Regions from separate parts of the Paenibacillus sp. FSL R7-0313 genome, predicted to be linked through region 4. Evidence: riboswitches for the same ligand, from Rfam matches in the RefSeq annotation. Region 4 holds a riboswitch; each other region holds the start of a gene.
The links. Region 4 has a riboswitch for thiamine pyrophosphate ahead of NSQ38_RS02595 (ABC transporter substrate-binding protein). Riboswitches for the same ligand answer to the same signal wherever they lie in the genome.
Positions count from the first base shown of each region.

Region 1: another riboswitch for thiamine pyrophosphate. It lies ahead of thiC (phosphomethylpyrimidine synthase ThiC); the one in region 4 lies ahead of NSQ38_RS02595 (ABC transporter substrate-binding protein).
Region 2: another riboswitch for thiamine pyrophosphate. It lies ahead of NSQ38_RS17985 (thiamine phosphate synthase); the one in region 4 lies ahead of NSQ38_RS02595 (ABC transporter substrate-binding protein).
Region 3: another riboswitch for thiamine pyrophosphate. It lies ahead of NSQ38_RS00460 (ABC transporter ATP-binding protein); the one in region 4 lies ahead of NSQ38_RS02595 (ABC transporter substrate-binding protein).

Region 1 covers NZ_CP150219.1:383,815-388,032, reverse strand. The annotation lists gene NSQ38_RS01525 (alpha/beta fold hydrolase) at 1-79, opposite strand, end outside; gene NSQ38_RS01520 (IclR family transcriptional regulator) at 439-1,182, shown strand; TPP riboswitch at 1,332-1,445, shown strand; gene thiC (phosphomethylpyrimidine synthase ThiC) at 1,864-3,648, shown strand; gene NSQ38_RS01510 (hypothetical protein) at 4,183-4,218, opposite strand, start outside.
Region 2 covers NZ_CP150219.1:4,084,424-4,088,641, reverse strand. The annotation lists gene NSQ38_RS18000 (thiazole synthase) at 1-706, opposite strand, end outside; gene thiS (sulfur carrier protein ThiS) at 709-912, opposite strand; gene thiO (glycine oxidase ThiO) at 909-2,081, opposite strand; gene NSQ38_RS17985 (thiamine phosphate synthase) at 2,096-2,800, opposite strand; TPP riboswitch at 2,979-3,088, opposite strand; gene NSQ38_RS17980 (ABC-F family ATP-binding cassette domain-containing protein) at 3,164-4,218, opposite strand, start outside.
Region 3 covers NZ_CP150219.1:127,541-131,758, forward strand. The annotation lists gene NSQ38_RS00450 (S-layer homology domain-containing protein) at 1-245, opposite strand, end outside; gene NSQ38_RS00455 (radical SAM/SPASM domain-containing protein) at 511-1,386, opposite strand; TPP riboswitch at 1,569-1,671, shown strand; gene NSQ38_RS00460 (ABC transporter ATP-binding protein) at 1,831-2,595, shown strand; gene NSQ38_RS00465 (ABC transporter permease) at 2,585-3,415, shown strand; gene NSQ38_RS00470 (ABC transporter substrate-binding protein) at 3,578-4,218, shown strand, end outside.
Region 4 covers NZ_CP150219.1:628,378-632,595, reverse strand. The annotation lists gene NSQ38_RS02605 (ABC transporter permease) at 1-161, opposite strand, end outside; gene NSQ38_RS02600 (thiamine-binding protein) at 161-451, opposite strand; gene NSQ38_RS02595 (ABC transporter substrate-binding protein) at 677-1,717, opposite strand; TPP riboswitch at 1,939-2,051, opposite strand; gene NSQ38_RS02590 (SIR2 family protein) at 2,159-3,568, shown strand; gene NSQ38_RS02585 (ATP-binding protein) at 3,558-4,218, shown strand, end outside.

The DNA of each region.
Region 1 (4,218 bases), 240 kb from region 4:
TCAGCCTCGGTGATAGGGAAGAGGGCAGATCGGACACTTTTGTATGCAGCGGGGCTTCGCTCTGGGATGTTGGATACATGAATGCCCCTCCTTTGAAGTTCAGTTGAAGATAACAACGACATGAAAAGAGAATTGCGTTTATTTCAGAGCCTGCTTCAGAGCGATATCTTAATGTAATATATCTTTATCGTATGTTCCAGTATAGTCAAAGTCAATTGATTGAGGGCATTTGTTACGCAATTGTTATATAGTTCTTAAGATATATGGGTAACATTACCTTAGTGTGTAAATTACAGGGGATTAAGTCTTATAAAAAGGAAAAATTTACAGGTTAGCCTATTTTGATTTTGGCTCTTTTTGGTTTACAGATGAGACCGTTTCTCATATAATTTATGTAACCAAGTTTCATGTGATGAAACATGAGGAGGGCATTATGCCATGGAAGATCGCAAGTTAACCGTCCGGGCTGTGGAACGGGCGCTGGATATATTATTATGTTTTACCACACGCAGTGATCTGGGACTCACCGAAATTGCCAGCCAGATCGGCTTGCACAAAAGTACAGTGCACCGTTTGATGGCTACGCTGGAGGATCGAGGGTTCGTGATCCGTGATGCAGCAACAGAGAAGTACCGACTTGGCATCCGAATCTGGGAGCTGTCAGCTCATATGTCCCGCAGTGATGATCCCGCTATTCTGCTGCTGCCTGCGATGGAGCGACTGAGAGATCGATTGGGAGAGACCGTGAGTCTGTACCTGCGTGATGGGAGTGAACGGATACGGATTCAGGCTGTGCAAAGTGATCAGGCGATTCGCCGAGTCGCCCCCGTTGGTGTTAGACTCCCGCTGTCTGTGGGCGCTTCCAGCAAAGTTTTGATGGCGTTTGCCACGGACGAGGATCGTGAAGAACTGATGAACGGCCCGGAATGGCCGGTGTTTATTGATCCCGCGGTGTATTTAGCGCAAATGGGAGATATCCGGGATAACGGATATGCGACGAGTTATGAGGAACGTGAGCCGGGAGCTGCCGCGGTATCTGTACCGATTATGGATCGCAGAGGCAATATTGCAGCTGCGCTCTCGGTCTCAGGGCCTGTCAGCCGACTCTCGCAGGAGACATTGCATGAATACGCACCTGTGTTGAAGGATGCTGCTACGCAGATGGGGCTCATGTTATCCTGATGTTGAGGTGAGGTTTTTTCTCCAATTGAGTTAGTGTTCTGGAATATAAAGGTTGTTTTTATGTTCCGGTTGCGCTACTCTGTAATGGACGGCCCAACGGAGCCAGCTTCATTGAATATGAACGGCGGCTTATGTAAGCCGCAACTTACTAACGTTACTGGGGGAGTCCGAATTGTCCGGACTGAGACGGAATCGCATGAGATTCCGGACCCTTTGCACCTGATCTGGATCATACCAGCGTAGGGAAGTAATCGGCGATATGACCTCAACCACCTCATGATGTGACCCTTGTAGTCTCCGTTAAGGAGCTGATTGAAGGTGCATTATTGGTGATGGACATAAAAGTCGGTTCCTTCGGGGACCGGCTTTTTTATATACAGGGAACGGGCGATATAGCGCGGATTTTATGGGCTTCTTTTTCGATAACCTGCGGAAGTGGGCTTGGATGAGGAGGGAAGTCTTATAGATCGATGATCTGTGGCAGCCTCCGTCTGTTGTGAACTGTACATAAATAATGTCTCCTCTGGTCTGGTGTAGGATCGCTCTTTCTTCTCTGTGCTCTGGATGATTTGGGACAGGTGCGTAAGTGAGCTGATGACGATACCAATGAAACCAAGTGAACGAACACTGAGGAGGAGACAAGCGAACATGAGTACAGGAAACCAAACGGGACAACAAGCGATGGAACAGGAACATAACGGTCAGCAGGTGGGAAAAGAAACAGGAGCGGCCGGACGGGTTCAGCCTTTTCCGGGCAGCCGCAAAGTCTACATTCAGGGCTCACGGCCGGACATTGCTGTACCGGAGCGTGAGATAGCCCTTCATGACACGAATACTCCCCAAGGGGTGGAGCATAACGAACCGCTGCGTGTCTACGATACGAGCGGCCCGATGACCGATCCCGCATTTCATGCGGATATCCGTGCAGGTCTGCCAGCCCTGCGCACCCGATGGATCACAGAGCGCGGCGATGTTGAAGCTTATCAGGGCCGTACGGTTAAACCGGAGGATAACGGACTGAAGCACGGAGGGAAGAGAGCGGGAGCCGAAGAGTACCCTGGATTACGTGGCAGACCGCTGCGGGCACAGCCAGGACGCTGTGTGACCCAGATGCACTACGCGAGGCAAGGAGTCATTACGGCAGAGATGGAGTTTGCCGCCATTCGTGAAGGCGTGGAACCGGAATTTGTGAGGCAGGAGCTGGCGAGTGGACGGGCCATTCTGCCATCCAACATCAATCACCCGGAGAGTGAGCCGATGTTGATCGGTCGTCATTTTCACGTGAAGATCAATGCCAACATAGGTAACTCTGCCGTATCTTCCTCCATTGAGGAAGAGGTCGAGAAGATGACCTGGGCGGTACGATGGGGATCGGATACGGTGATGGATCTGTCCACAGGCAAAAACATTCATACCACCCGGGAATGGATCATCCGTAATTCACCTGTGCCGATTGGTACGGTGCCGCTGTATCAGGCGCTGGAGAAGGTGAATGGCGAAGCGGAAGCGCTGACCTGGGAGTTGTACCGTGACACACTCATAGAGCAGGCAGAGCAGGGCGTGGACTACTTTACGATTCATGCAGGTGTACTGCTGCGTTATATCCCGATGACGGCCAAGCGGATGACAGGCATTGTGTCCCGCGGCGGGTCCATTATGGCAGCATGGTGTCTGGCGCATCATCAGGAGAATTTTTTGTACACCCATTTTGAAGAAATCTGCGAGATTATGAAAAGGTATGATGTGGCGTTTTCGCTGGGAGATGGACTTCGTCCAGGCAGTATCTACGATGCGAATGATGAAGCACAGATGGCGGAACTGGCTACGCTCGGTGAACTGACGCAGATCGCATGGAAGCATGATGTGCAGGTGATGATCGAAGGCCCGGGGCATGTGCCGATGCACAAGATCAAAGAGAATGTGGACTTGCAGATGGAGATATGCCAAGAGGCACCGTTCTATACGCTGGGGCCGCTGACGACCGACATTGCCCCGGGTTACGATCACATCACCTCCGCCATTGGTGCGGCCATGATTGGCTGGTTCGGCACGTCCATGCTCTGTTATGTTACGCCAAAAGAACATTTGGGCCTGCCCAACAAGGATGATGTGCGGGAAGGGGTTATCGCCTACAAGATCGCAGCTCATGCCGCCGATCTAGCGAAAGGCCATCCGCGTGCTCAACGCCGCGATGATGCATTGTCCAAGGCACGCTTCGAGTTCCGCTGGAGGGACCAGTTCAACCTGTCGCTAGACCCTGAACGTGCGCTGTCCTACCATGATGAGACGCTGCCAGCAGAAGGGGCTAAGGAAGCTCATTTTTGCTCCATGTGCGGTCCGAAGTTCTGTAGCATGCGCATTACGCAGGACATTCGTACCTTTGCGGCGGACAAAGGATTGTCCGAGAATGAGGCTGTAGCAGCGGGCATGCAGGAAAAGGCCGAGGAATATCGGACACGTTCCTAGGAGCGGGTACAGCGCAAGCTGGGCAGTCTGACATCGTTTGTAGGTGAGAATACTGCTATTATGTCGTCTGCTTCATCTTACTGATCAGCTTCCTGATACTTTTTATCAGCATTATGGTTGATTGTCTAGCAGATGTTTAATAAAATGAATGTAAGTAAACACCAATAAGAGTAGCCAGGCCAATGGCTACTCCTGCACAGCATTTGCGGTGGGTATTCCTCCGAGTGCAGCAAGTTCAGATGAAGTGACCCGTCAGGCCGTCAACCTGTGGCGGGTCACTTCTTTTTACGATCGATGTATGTCAGGAGCGCAATAATTAACATCGCGAACACGATTACGTCGTTAAAAGAGAAGTTCATAGGATCACCTCCCACTGGAGGCAAGCCTATTTCCCACCACAAATTGGCTGTACAAAGTGATTATACCATTTGAAATGCTCTTGTTCGAGAGCATTTTTATTTTGCAAAAGGAAGCAATATAGTAGTTTTCACATGATTTTAGCGATTGTAATATTTCACTCCAAACCCGCTACTACTATCGAGCCAGGCCCAAATTCTTCTCCAAATACGC
Region 2 (4,218 bases), 3.5 Mb from region 4:
TGCCTGCCTCATAAGCCAGCCTACCTGCCTCTACCCCCAATCTCATCGCCTTAGCCATGCTCACTGGATCCCCTGATCCGGATACGGCTGTATTTAACAATACGCCATCGGCACCAAGTTCCATCGCATAAGCAGCATCTTTGGGGGAGCGCAATCCTGCGTCCACAATCACAGGTACAACGGCCTGCTCAATGATGATCTCAAGGTTATAGGGATTGATGATGCCTCTGCCAGCTCCGATGGGAGAAGCGCCAGGCATTACAGCATGTACGCCAAGCAATTGCAGCCTTTTGGCCAGAATGACATCATCTGAAATATAAGGCAATACCGTGAAGCCCTTTTCAAGCAAAATTTCGCAAGCCTTGTACGTTTCAATCGGATCTGGGAGTAGCGTAATTCCATCTCCGATGACTTCGACTTTTATCATATCACAAAGTCCTGAAGCCCGCGCAAGCTCGGCAATTCGCACCGCCTCTTCCGCATTGGAAGCTCCAGCCGTATTCGGAAGAAGAGTGTATTTGTCCAGATCCAATGTATCCAGGAAATGCTTCTGGTTGCGCTCCTCCAGATTCAGACGACGAACAGCAAAGGTTAAAACTTCCGTTTCAGATGCTTCCACAGCCTGACGTTGCACTTCCAGATCCGAAAACTTGCCTGTTCCGAGCAACAATCTGGACTCAAACGTATATTTACCAATGTTCAACATCATCAACCGCCTCCTACAAAATGTACAATCTCGATTCGATCGCCTTCTCTTAATGCCGTCGTTTCATGATACTCACGGGTTAAAATATGCTTGTTCAGCTCTACAACTACAGTCTTGACTTGCAGGTCAAATGATTGAAGCAGTTTATCCACACGATTCAATCTGTCTTCAATCTCCATCCGTTGACCATTAACGATGATATTCACTGCACCACTCCCTTTCTGTTCAATCGCTCCGGACTCAGCGCCTCAATTCCGAGTTCTTCTGAGCTTTTGCCAGCGAGCAACTCAGCGATAAGCCTTCCTGTTATCGCACTAAGCAAGATACCGTTGCGGTAATGCCCAAAGGCGGCGAACAGCCCTGGTATACTCTTGCAAGCACCTATATAAGGCAATCCATCTGGAGTTGCCGGTCTTACGCCTGCCCACGCTCGTATAAATTGTGCTTCTTTCATCCCAGGCACCCAGTGGGTAGCCGCTGTTAGCAGCTTCTGAACACCCTGTACAGAAACGTTCAGATCGGTTCTGCCTGGCAGACTGGTTGCCCCGAGCCAAACTTCGCCATTAGCTTTGGGAACAATATAGATATCCTCTGCATACACCGTTCTGTCAGGTCTGTACCCAGCATGTTCATCTGAGAACTGAACGGCGGCTATTTCTCCTTTTACCGACCACACAGGCATGCTCAGATTCACATGTCTCATCAACTCTTCACTCTGTAATCCAGCCGCTATAATGACATGTTTACATCTCATCTCACCGATCGATGTGGTGATTCCCTGCACGCCATGTTCGTTTGCTTGCACACGTATATCCTGTATGTCCTCCATAACCCGTGCTCCAAATGCTTGAGCGGATTCAGCATATGCCTTCGTTAGATGGACTGGAAGAATCTCACTCTCGTAAGGTCTGTAGTAGGCTCCATACGTATCTCTGTTAAGCCATGATGCCTCCTGTTGCACAACGGAACGATCCCACCATACCTCATCAGCAGAAGCAGAAAACGCAGACTTCCGATTGTCCTTATAACTACTTAATTCACTGTATGAACGAAAAGGAGTTAGGAATCCCTGGCATTGCAGGCCAGTCTCTACCTCACTGAGTGTAGCCATTAGCACCTGTTGCTCGATAAGTAACTGTCTACTCTGTCTGGCAAGCTTAGCCATCAAAGGATGAGCAAAATCCTCACTGTCTGCCGCCAGCATTCCAGCCGCCGCGCAAGAAGTGCCTCCTGCAATCGCCGAACGCTCCAGCAACAGCACATCCTGTCCACGGGAAGCAAGCTCATACGCAATGGCACATCCAACAACACCTCCGCCTACAATAATCGTTTCTGCATGAATCTTATCCGGATTATCAGTTACAATCTCTTTCATCCTCTCATCTCCTTTCAGTCGCGCAGACCTTCGGTAGCAACGATAGCCTGCCTTAATGATGCAGCGGCCCGATCCGGTGAATCGCTCGCCCATACATTCGAGATCACAGCAACTCCCTGTGCGCCTGCAGAGCGAATCGCGTGAATGTTTCCCGGTTCGATGCCACCGATCGCCATGACAGGAATGGAGACACTCCTGCACACTTCAGCAAGAGCATGTAATCCTCTGGGGTCAAGATCAGGCTTACTGTTGGTTGAGTAGACATGCCCGAAGAAAAGGTAATCGGCTCCCCGTTCTTCAGCGATTTTCGCCTCATCGATGGAATGAACAGATCCCCCTAGACGAAGTCGCTGCACATTGCTTGTGACAGTAGGGTTACAGTTGCGTATCGCATCTTGCCCCCAATGTACACCTCCATAGATGTCATTTTGTGAAGGCAGCTCTGAACCATTGATAACGATGCGACAAGATGGAACGCCAACGCTACGCAGACTTTCAGCCCAACCGATCTTGTCTTGCCATGTGAGTTGTTTTTCTCGTATATGAATATAGTCCACCGATGGCCAAACGTCCTTTGCAGCTTTTACAAAAGATGCTTGATCCCCTGCACCCGTAGAAACAACATGCAACTCAAATGATCCGTGTACATGTTCATGAGAAATTACCGTACCATCCCTCTCCTTCCATGCGTGAATGCTATGAAAACACAAAAAAGCCACTCCCGTAGGGGAGTGGCTGCGTATTAAATATTGAACCAGATGACTGACTGAAGCATACAGTTCATTTCGTGCAATTCAGCTATGGACCTTATAGCCATAACGTTATACACGCAACTGCATGTTTCAATTCGTTAAGCAGACGGTCCTTTTGAGTTGCCGTTTGCTCACGTCATTCACTGAAACGCGCTCGCCACTTCCCTACGCTGGTATGATCCAGATCAGGTGCAAAGGGTCCGGAATCGCATTCTTCCATCTCAGCCGCATCGTGCGGCCCCCCTAGTGTTCATATGAAGTTGTAGCCTATGTTACCATAGACGGATTTTTTTGTCACCGTCATTTCTGTTAAACATTGTCTTAAATCGTCTAGTTTTTCTCAGACCATTCTTCGACATTCCATGTTTTGGTAACCCAACCCTCGTAGAAATCAGGTTCATGAGATACCAGTAACACCGTTCCCTTGAATTCTTTCAAAGCACGCTGCAACTCCGCTTTAGCTGTGACATCCAGATGGTTCGTCGGCTCATCAAATAGAATCCAGTTGCTTTCACGCATCAAGAGTTTGCATAAACGAACCTTGGCTTGTTCTCCACCACTCAGCATATTAAGCGGACGAGTAATGTGCTCATTTTTCAACCCACAGCGAGCGAGATGACCTCGGACCTCATTTTGGGTCAAATGTGAAAACTCATTCCAGACATCCTCAATCGGCGTGATATTCCCAGCACGAACCTCCTGCTCAAAATATGCCGTTTCGAGATAATCTCCTAAGAAAGTCTTTCCACTGAGTGGAGATATTTTTCCCAGGATGGTTTTCAACAGCGTCGATTTACCCACACCATTACAACCTACGATGGCAATTTTCTCACCACGTTCAATTGTCATTGTCATCTTAGGCAGCAAAGGAAACGTATATCCAATTTCAAAATCAATACCCTCAAAGACCGTTTTGCTGCTCGCACGGGCATCCTTAAATTTGAACGTTGGTTTGGCCGCTTCATCTGGGCGATCAATACGTTCAATTCTGTCCAACTGCTTCTCCCGGCTCTTCGCTCGACCTGAAGTTGAAGCACGTGCCTTGTTACGCTGAATGAAATCTTCCTGCTTCTTGATGTACTCTTGCTGCTTCTCATATGCATCAATATGCTGGGCTTTATTCATATCAGCCATCTCAAGGAACTTGTTATAGTTCGCTGCATATCTCGTTAATTTGGCAAATTCCAAATGATAAATGACATTTACGACTTCATTCATGAATTCCGTGTCATGGGAGATTAAGAGGAACGCGTGCGGGTAGTCCTTCAGATAACGTGACAGCCATTCAATATGCTCTACATCCAGATAGTTGGTCGGCTCATCCAGTAACAGAGCTGTAGGCTTCTCGAGCAGTAGCTTGGCAAGCAGCACCTTGGTACGTTGTC
Region 3 (4,218 bases), 500 kb from region 4:
AATTGAGCTCGTGTTACCGAATCGGAAGGTTTAAATGTCCCATCAGTAAATCCTGTGAGTATTCCTTGTTCTACTAATTTGGTTATTTCCGTTTTGGAATACGAATTATCAATGTCAGTAAAAGAAGTTTTAGATGTAGCCACTTCTGCAGATACAGATAAATTGATAGATAACATAGAAACAATCAGCGACGTAGAAAGCATTAACGATAGTTTGTGATTAAACTTTTTCCATTTTGAATTCAAAACTAAAACACACTCCTCAGTAAGCTTCTGGTAGGTAAATCCAATAATATATGAATCTTTAGAACTAATTCACCTCCTAATCAATAGGATAATAATACCATGCAAATTCATAAAAACAAGATTAATAGACTATGATTTTACAAAAAAGTTGTTATCCTGAATTGATTTCAATTCTTATTATCTAAATAATTTCGCAATAAAGACAAAACGAACCTACCGAAACAAATATTTTCGGTAGGTTCGTTTTTAACTAAATTTATATATTCTAGGCTCCGAATCTCTGACGATAACCGCACTTTCGACACAACTCTTCCACAGCTTCCCGCTTGGAGAAACCATATACCAGATTGTTCGCTCGCTCACCCTCAATAATCTCCGAGAATGACTTCTCGTGCACATTACCCAAGTTAATTACACCCTCGCCATCGAGACAGCATGGAACCACCGTTCCATCTACAAGCACAGCTGCCTGACCACGCAATGCATGGCAGAAGCCTTTGCCGTCATCTTCAGGTGCATCCAGACTTGGCCACTGGAACTCATGGTCCTGATTCAGATATACATTCGGGGCAATTTTGACCCCACTGCCTGGAACTACTTTTTCCTCAATGCGGAAGTCCAGATTGAACTCACGTTCCAACACTTCAAGGGTCTCCCGATTTCGATTCATCTGAGCATTTGTGAAGTTATCCTGCGTCAGATTCCACAGTCGGAATGAGATGATGACATTGTGCTTAACGGCCTCGTGTACAAAGGACAAAATATGACGCAGGTATCCGTCACGGTCTGTTGAACCTTCATGCCCATCGAAGCTGTGCAGGGAGAAATTCATCTGCCGCAGCGCCGGTTTGCCAAGCAATTTATGCTGAGTCTTGGGCAAGAGTGTACCATTGGTTGTAATGTTCACCTTGAGTCCCTTCTCATGTGCGGAATCAAGCAACAGATCTATTTTGGGATGCAACAAGGGTTCGCCTTTGACATGTAGATAAATATGATTGGTATGTGGTTTAACTTGTTCCAGTATATTGTTGAAGACTTCAGGGTCAATGAATCCTTTGGCACGCTGCGTCTGCGGACAGAAGCTGCAAGCCAGATTGCAGATACTCGTGATCTCAATATATACTTTTTTGAACGTTTTCAACTCGGGTCCCCATTCTGCCTAGGAGGGAGAACAATCCCACCTGCATTTTGTGATCCGGCCTATACGGGCCATCCCTATTATATCGGGTTCATGAGCCGAGGTAAATTGTTCAGTTATCATGCTGCCTCTTTACAGTTCATGTTCAAGTGATATATGCTGAACACACAACTGCATATCTTGTACATTTGCACTAGGGGAGCCTTGCGGCTGAGACGAATATGACTATTCGGACCCTTTGAACCTGATCTGGATCATACCAGCGGAGGGAAGTGGAGCGGCCTTTTAGTAAGCGGAATTTTCTCAATGTATGTGAAGATAAATTGCGGATTTAACTTACAGACCCACTCATTTCTCCGGAAATGGGTGGGTCTTTTTTGTTCCTTTTGCAGAGTACAGGATGCCGTTGTTATTCCAGCAGTCTGACATCAAGGGGGTGAGGATCAGATGAGCAACCATGTAACCATTGAGAACGTTAGCTTCGCTTTTCCCGAAAAAAAAGATTCACCCGTGCTCTCCAATGTGTCGCTTCAGGTTCAACAAGGAGAATTTGTCTCGCTCATTGGCTCCAGCGGATCAGGTAAAAGCACGCTCTTCAAGCTGCTCGCAGGCTTGCACGAGCCAACCGGCGGCACCATCGATATTGCTGATGTACCGCAAGGACAACGGCTCGGACGAGTCGCCTATATGCCGCAGAAAGATCTGCTGTTATCCTGGCGTACCGTCATGGAGAACTGCCTGCTGCCTGCCGAGCTGGCACCAGGCCGACAGGACAAGGACAAACTACGAGCCGATATCATCGCTGGATTGGCAAGGTTCGGCTTGTCCGGTTATGAGCAGGCCTATCCGGATGAGTTATCCGGCGGCATGCGGCAGCGGGTGGCACTGCTGCGTACCTTGCTTACAGGCGGGCAGCTCATGTTGCTGGATGAACCCTTCGGTGCACTCGACGCTTTAACCAAACGAGAAATGCATCGCTGGTTGTTGGAGCTGTGGAAGGACTTTGGACAAACCGTGCTGTTCATTACACATGACATCGAGGAAGCCCTGCTGTTAAGTGACCGTATCATTCTGTTAACTCCAGGAGGGCAAGGTCAGCAGTTACGGGAGATAACGGTTCCTTTACCACGCCCAAGGCATTCGGACATGATCTACGAACCGGCTCTCGTGCAGATGAGGCAACAACTGGAGGAACAATTGCATGCAAAATGATAGAGCTGAGGTTAGCGTCTGGACGTGGTGTTTTAAGTGGCTCTCGAGGTCGTTTTCCCAATATGGTTTGTTTATTGTGCTCATGTTCTTATTACTGGCGATCTGGGAAGTGATTGTGCGTATGGGATGGGTGCCCTCCTTCATCATTCCTGCACCCACGGCCATCATAGGCTCACTGGTTGATCATCGTCATCTGCTGTTGACCATCCATCTGCCTGCTACCTTTATGGAGGTTATTGTTGGTTTTGTCTTGTCCATAGTGACTGGAATTACGCTGGCAACAGGCATGCATATGAACCGATCGATTGAAAAGGCCTTCTATCCCTTCATCGTGATCAGTCAGACCATACCGCTGATTGCCTTGTCTCCCGTATTTATCTTGTGGTTTGGTTACACGTTGTGGAGCAAAGTCGCCGTGGTGTTCCTAATCGCATTCTTCCCCATTGTGGTCAGTACCTACGATGGACTCCGCCATGGCGATCCGGAGCAGCGTGAACTGCTGCTCACCATGGGCGCCAGCAAATGGGATATTTTTTGCAAACTCCAGGTTCCGCTGGCACTTCCCTCTTTTTTCTCGGGGTTAAAGATGTCCGTGGTGTACTGCGTGGTTGGGGCAACGATTGGCGAATGGCTTGGTGGCAGCAAAGGTCTCGGCTACTTCAGCCGCCGCATGTCCAGCAACATGAACACGGATGCGATGTTTGCCGCTATTGTGCTGTTATCCCTGCTTGGGATCGTTTTGTTTGTACTGATTGCCTGGCTGGAGAAACGGTTTAGCATACGGCGGCATGGACATGGAGGCAAAAGAAAAGTTGGATAATACTTAGACAGAAATTAGATGTAAATACAGAAGTTACAATCTTCAGAACATACCTTATGCACAAATTCAGCAGCATCTTCAATCAGTTCACTGTCACGTTGTCGTTAACATGCTGCTGTCCATTTTCTACAAATCAAAACGATGAAATGAGGACCTTCATTTATGAATAACAAAGGTATATACTCCCTGCTTCCCATCATGCTCATTAGCCTTTTGCTGATCGTTAGCGGATGCAGCACCACGAATACCAGCAAAAACACGCCAACAACAGACGCTGCAACCAATGCACAACAAACAGGCAAGTCTGCAACCGAAACAGCATCTGACACCAAAGATAAACTGTCCATTATGCTCGACTGGTACCCGAATGCAGTACACTCCTTCATCTACGTTGCTCAAGAAAAAGGATACTTTGCAGATCAAGGTCTCGATGTCGAAATTCAGATGCCTGCGGATACCAATGATTCACTCAAACTTGTTGCTGCTGGAAAAATTGATCTGGCTCTAAGCTACCAGCCCCAAATTTTGCTCGCTCGTGGTGAGAACATTCCTGTACGTTCCATTGCTGCTGTTGTTCGCCACCCGCTTGTGCATCTGTTGACCGAAGCAAATGGCAACGTGAGCTCACCCAAAGACCTTGAAGGAAAGACTGTTGGTTATTCCTCAATTCCCCTGTATGAAGCGATGGTGCGTACGATGATCAGCCACGATGGTGGCAATCCCGACAACATGAATCTGGTCGACGTTGGGTTCGATCTGATTCCTTCGCTGGCTTCTGGACAGGCGGATGCAATTATGGGTGG
Region 4 (4,218 bases):
CCAAGCCGTTCGGCCTGGGTTGCCGCTTCGCGGGCGATGTCGGACGGTGCAGGCAGCATCCATTTCTCAATATGGAAGAGGGAGACGGCTCCCTGCCATATCGCTATAAAGAGAATAACCGCCACAATGGGCGGCCATACACTTTTGAAATAGGCAGGCATTAGCGATACTTCTCCGTCAGGGTGTCCATGCTGAAGCCGGTAGGGCTATGGGCGATTTTGATCTGGGAGATGATGCTTGGGCTGCCAGCCTCCACGAGTACCTCGTGCATTTTACGGACAACTTCCAGCAGTTCCTCCAGTTCCCCCTCCATCGTGGTGTCGAGCGCGTTCACCTGATATTTCAGGCCGGATTGCTGAATAACTTCAATGGCGCGATCAACGTATGGATAAGAGTTCTCGCCATTTGGCGTTTTCGGAATAACCTGAATGCTAAGTAGTGTGCTTGCCATGAGAGATCACGGCTCCTTTCGAAAATATATAAAATGAACTAATGACGGTTACACTTGCCACTTCGATGACAGAATAACCCTCCAATCGCTGTTATCCCCAGATTTTTTTTGATTCCCTTCTCTAAAGGGAAAATCCGGTGATAAAGGCGACCGCTTCGCTTTTTCACGTTATTTCTGTCCTCTCCGTCCTCGTGTAAATATTAAGTTCGTTTTATATGAGAAATTTTATTGGGGTAAAAAATCGTTCGTATATGCTTTGCTCACATCGATCTGTTCATCCAGCAGTTTTTTGCTAAACATCCAGTCGGTGTAGTTCTGCCACACTTCCTGTTTTTGCTCACCCCAGCGCGGGGCGTCATCTGTGTACTTGGGACTAAGCCACTTCTGGCTTGCCAGGACCAATTCCTTGTCCAGATCCGGTACAGCCTTGATCAGAATGTTCGCTGCGTCTTCGGGATGATCGATCGCATATTGATACCCTTCAGAGGTGGCTTTCAGGAATGCTTTCACCAACTCAGGGTCGTTTTGGATCGTCTGCTCGTTTGTTACGAGGACAGGCGTGTAGTAATCCAATGCATCTGAATAATCCTTCACATATAACATGTCGATTGGTTCCCCGCGAAGTTCGGCTTCAATCCCCGTCCAAGCGTAGAAAATCCATGCGAAATCAATGTCTCGTTTTACTGCGGTGAAAAAGTCGGCATCACCCATGTTAATGTTTTTCACTTTGGATACATCGGCTCCGTCGCCTTCCATAATGGATTGCATCACGGCTTCTTCCACTGGGGAACCCCAACCGCCATAGGTTTTGCCTTCAAAATCTTTCGGTGATTTGATATTCCTATCCGCCGGAGCAGCGAACCCGGATGTATTATGCTGAATAACTGCTGCAATGGAGACGAGAGGCACACCCTGTGTGCGGGCTTGAGTTACACTCTCCTGATAACTTACGCCAAAAGGCACTTCGTTCGATGCAACCATCGTATCTGCGCCACCGGCACCTGGTTGTACAATCTCCATGTTTAAGCCTTCGGCCTTGTAAAAACCTTGATCTACAGCCGTATACAGGCCGGTATGATTCGTATTCGGTGTCCAGTCGAGCACCACTTTAATATCTTTCAGGGCGGCAGTGTCACCTTCGTTACTGCTTTCCGCATTTGTGTTGCTGTTCTGTTCTGCCGGGGCAGCTTCTTTGCCACCACATGCGGCTACAGTCACCATAAGCACGCATAAGAGCAACAATCCCATCGTTTTACGCCATTTCATCTGTGGTTCTCTCCTTCGGTATGTCCGGCCGAGTGGCACGGGGTACTCCTTGGCTTCATATCCAATCATCTTGCATAAATCGACAGATTTATACCAGTTGAGATCTGGATAACGTCACTTTTTTTAGCTCTCTGGCTATATAAAAGAACATTAAAAAAGCGTCCCGTAATCCGGGACGCGTGCAGGCGTTAGAGAGGTGGCGTTCAGCCATAGGGCTGTGCCATTTCGATATACTCCGATTCCTACGCTGGCATGATCCAGATCAGGTCTAAGGGTTAGTATCTTGGTGGGATACACTCTCAGCCGGCCAATTCCGACTCCCCTGGGAAACTATGAAGTTACGGGCATTACTAGGTGTAATTATAGGCCAGCCGGTGGAACGTGTCCAGTCAGGAACTGGATGGGTACACGTATGAACTTATCTAACAGGCCGATATACATATGTATAACAGCCTGTTTGGATGTGTTATTTTCATTAATTATCGTGGCGAATCATATAAGGCAATCTGGCTGAGTGCAAAAGCATCGGATTTTTCGCAAATCTTGTTGTTGGAATATATTGGTGATCAATGTATAATCGAAGTGCATACTATCGAAAAATGTATGAATTTAGATTTTTTTTGTATATTCCCACATCCCCCTGAGCCGATAAGGAGTAAATATATGAGCCAAATAAATGTAGTTCAAGAGATGGATGAACTTAAAAAGGTATTGTCCTATTCAAAAAATATAGGTTTCTTTTTTGGAGCAGGAAGTTCTTGTGCATTTGGGCTACCTAATATTTACAGATTAACAGATTATGTTGAAGAAAGCCTTAATAGTAGCCTTAAGCCACACTTTACAAGTCTTAAATATAGCTTAGCTAGTCTACATGCTGGTAGAAATATTAGTGTAGAAGATATATTAAACTATGTCCGACAAATAAGAGAGATAACAGGGGAAAAAGAAGAAAGAGAATATGATGGAATAAATGGAAGAGTCGCTCAAATGTTAGATGAACAAATATGCAAAAAAATATTTGATATCATTCAAGCTAAAGAGCAAGATGCAGATATTACTGATCTCAGGAAATTTTTCGCATGGCTTGACATTGCGAATAGAAATAGCATTAAAGAAATTTTTACCACTAACTATGATTTATTATTAGAAAAAGCTATGGAAGATAACCGAATTCCATATTTTGACGGATTTGTAGGTTCATACGAGCCATTTTTTTGGCCAGAGAGTATTGAGAAAATAGTAGGTAACAATGATTTGACTTTTAACTGGATAAGATTATGGAAAATACATGGTTCTTTAAACTGGGAGTTTAGAAAAGACAGTTTATCCGACAACTATAAAATTGTTAGAAATGGAAAAGTTGATGTACCAGAAAATGAACTTGTGGTTTACCCTTCAAAGGAAAAATATAATTTATCTCGTAAGCAACCTTTTATTGCATATTTTGATAAATTAAAACACTATTTATTGCAAGGAGAACGTCTCTTTATATTTTCTGGTTATTCTTTTTCAGATCAGCATATCAATGAGATTATTTTCAATGGCTTAAGACAGAATCCTCGGCTATATGCAGTATGTATGTGCTTTTCGGATGAACAAGTTGATTTTATGGAGTCAATTGCCATAACACATTTAAACCTTTGTGTAATGGGTCCAAAAAAAATGATTACTAATGGCAGGCTGTATCAATGGAAATATGATGATAGTATCGGAAATGCCAACGAAAGCAGTTTTTATTGGGACAAACAAGAAGATAAATTCATACTCGGCGATTTTAAAAAATTATCAGCTTTTCTCATTTCTAATTCAGGGAAGAAAAAGAGCATAGAGGAGGCTGTGCATGGAAAATGATATTACTTTTTTAGGGAAAATCATCCGAGTCGATTCAAATATTGTAGAAGTAGAAATTAGTGATAACATCCCATCTTCTAGCCCAATAATAGAAGGCAAGGTATACAAAATTGGTCAAATAGGAACTTTTGTAAAAATGCCTATTGGTAATGTAGTTTCGTATGGAATTGTATCAAGTGTAAGTAATACTCCAAGTAAGATTAATGACAGTGAATTAAAACAAGCAATTGGATCACGATTTCTAACCGTTAACTTAGTTGGAGAAAAGATAGGTAACGGAGATTTTGAAAAGGGGATTGGTCTATATCCAACTATAAATGATGAAGTCCATATTGTAACAGAGTCTGATTTAGTGGACATATACGGAAAGGGAAGTTTGGGTTCCACTCCTATTGGAAAACATTCGTCATCGGATAATTTAGATGTATTTGTTGATGTACATAAACTTGTACTTCGACATGCAGCGATACTAGGTTCAACAGGAAGTGGAAAATCAAATACTACCGCGGGGATGATTAAAAGAATTATCAATGATTATTCAAACTCAAGAATGGTTCTTATAGACCCCCATGGGGAATATGCAACCGCTTTTCCTGAAGCCAAGGTTTTCAAAATCAATGATACACATAACCCACTATATATTCCTTTTT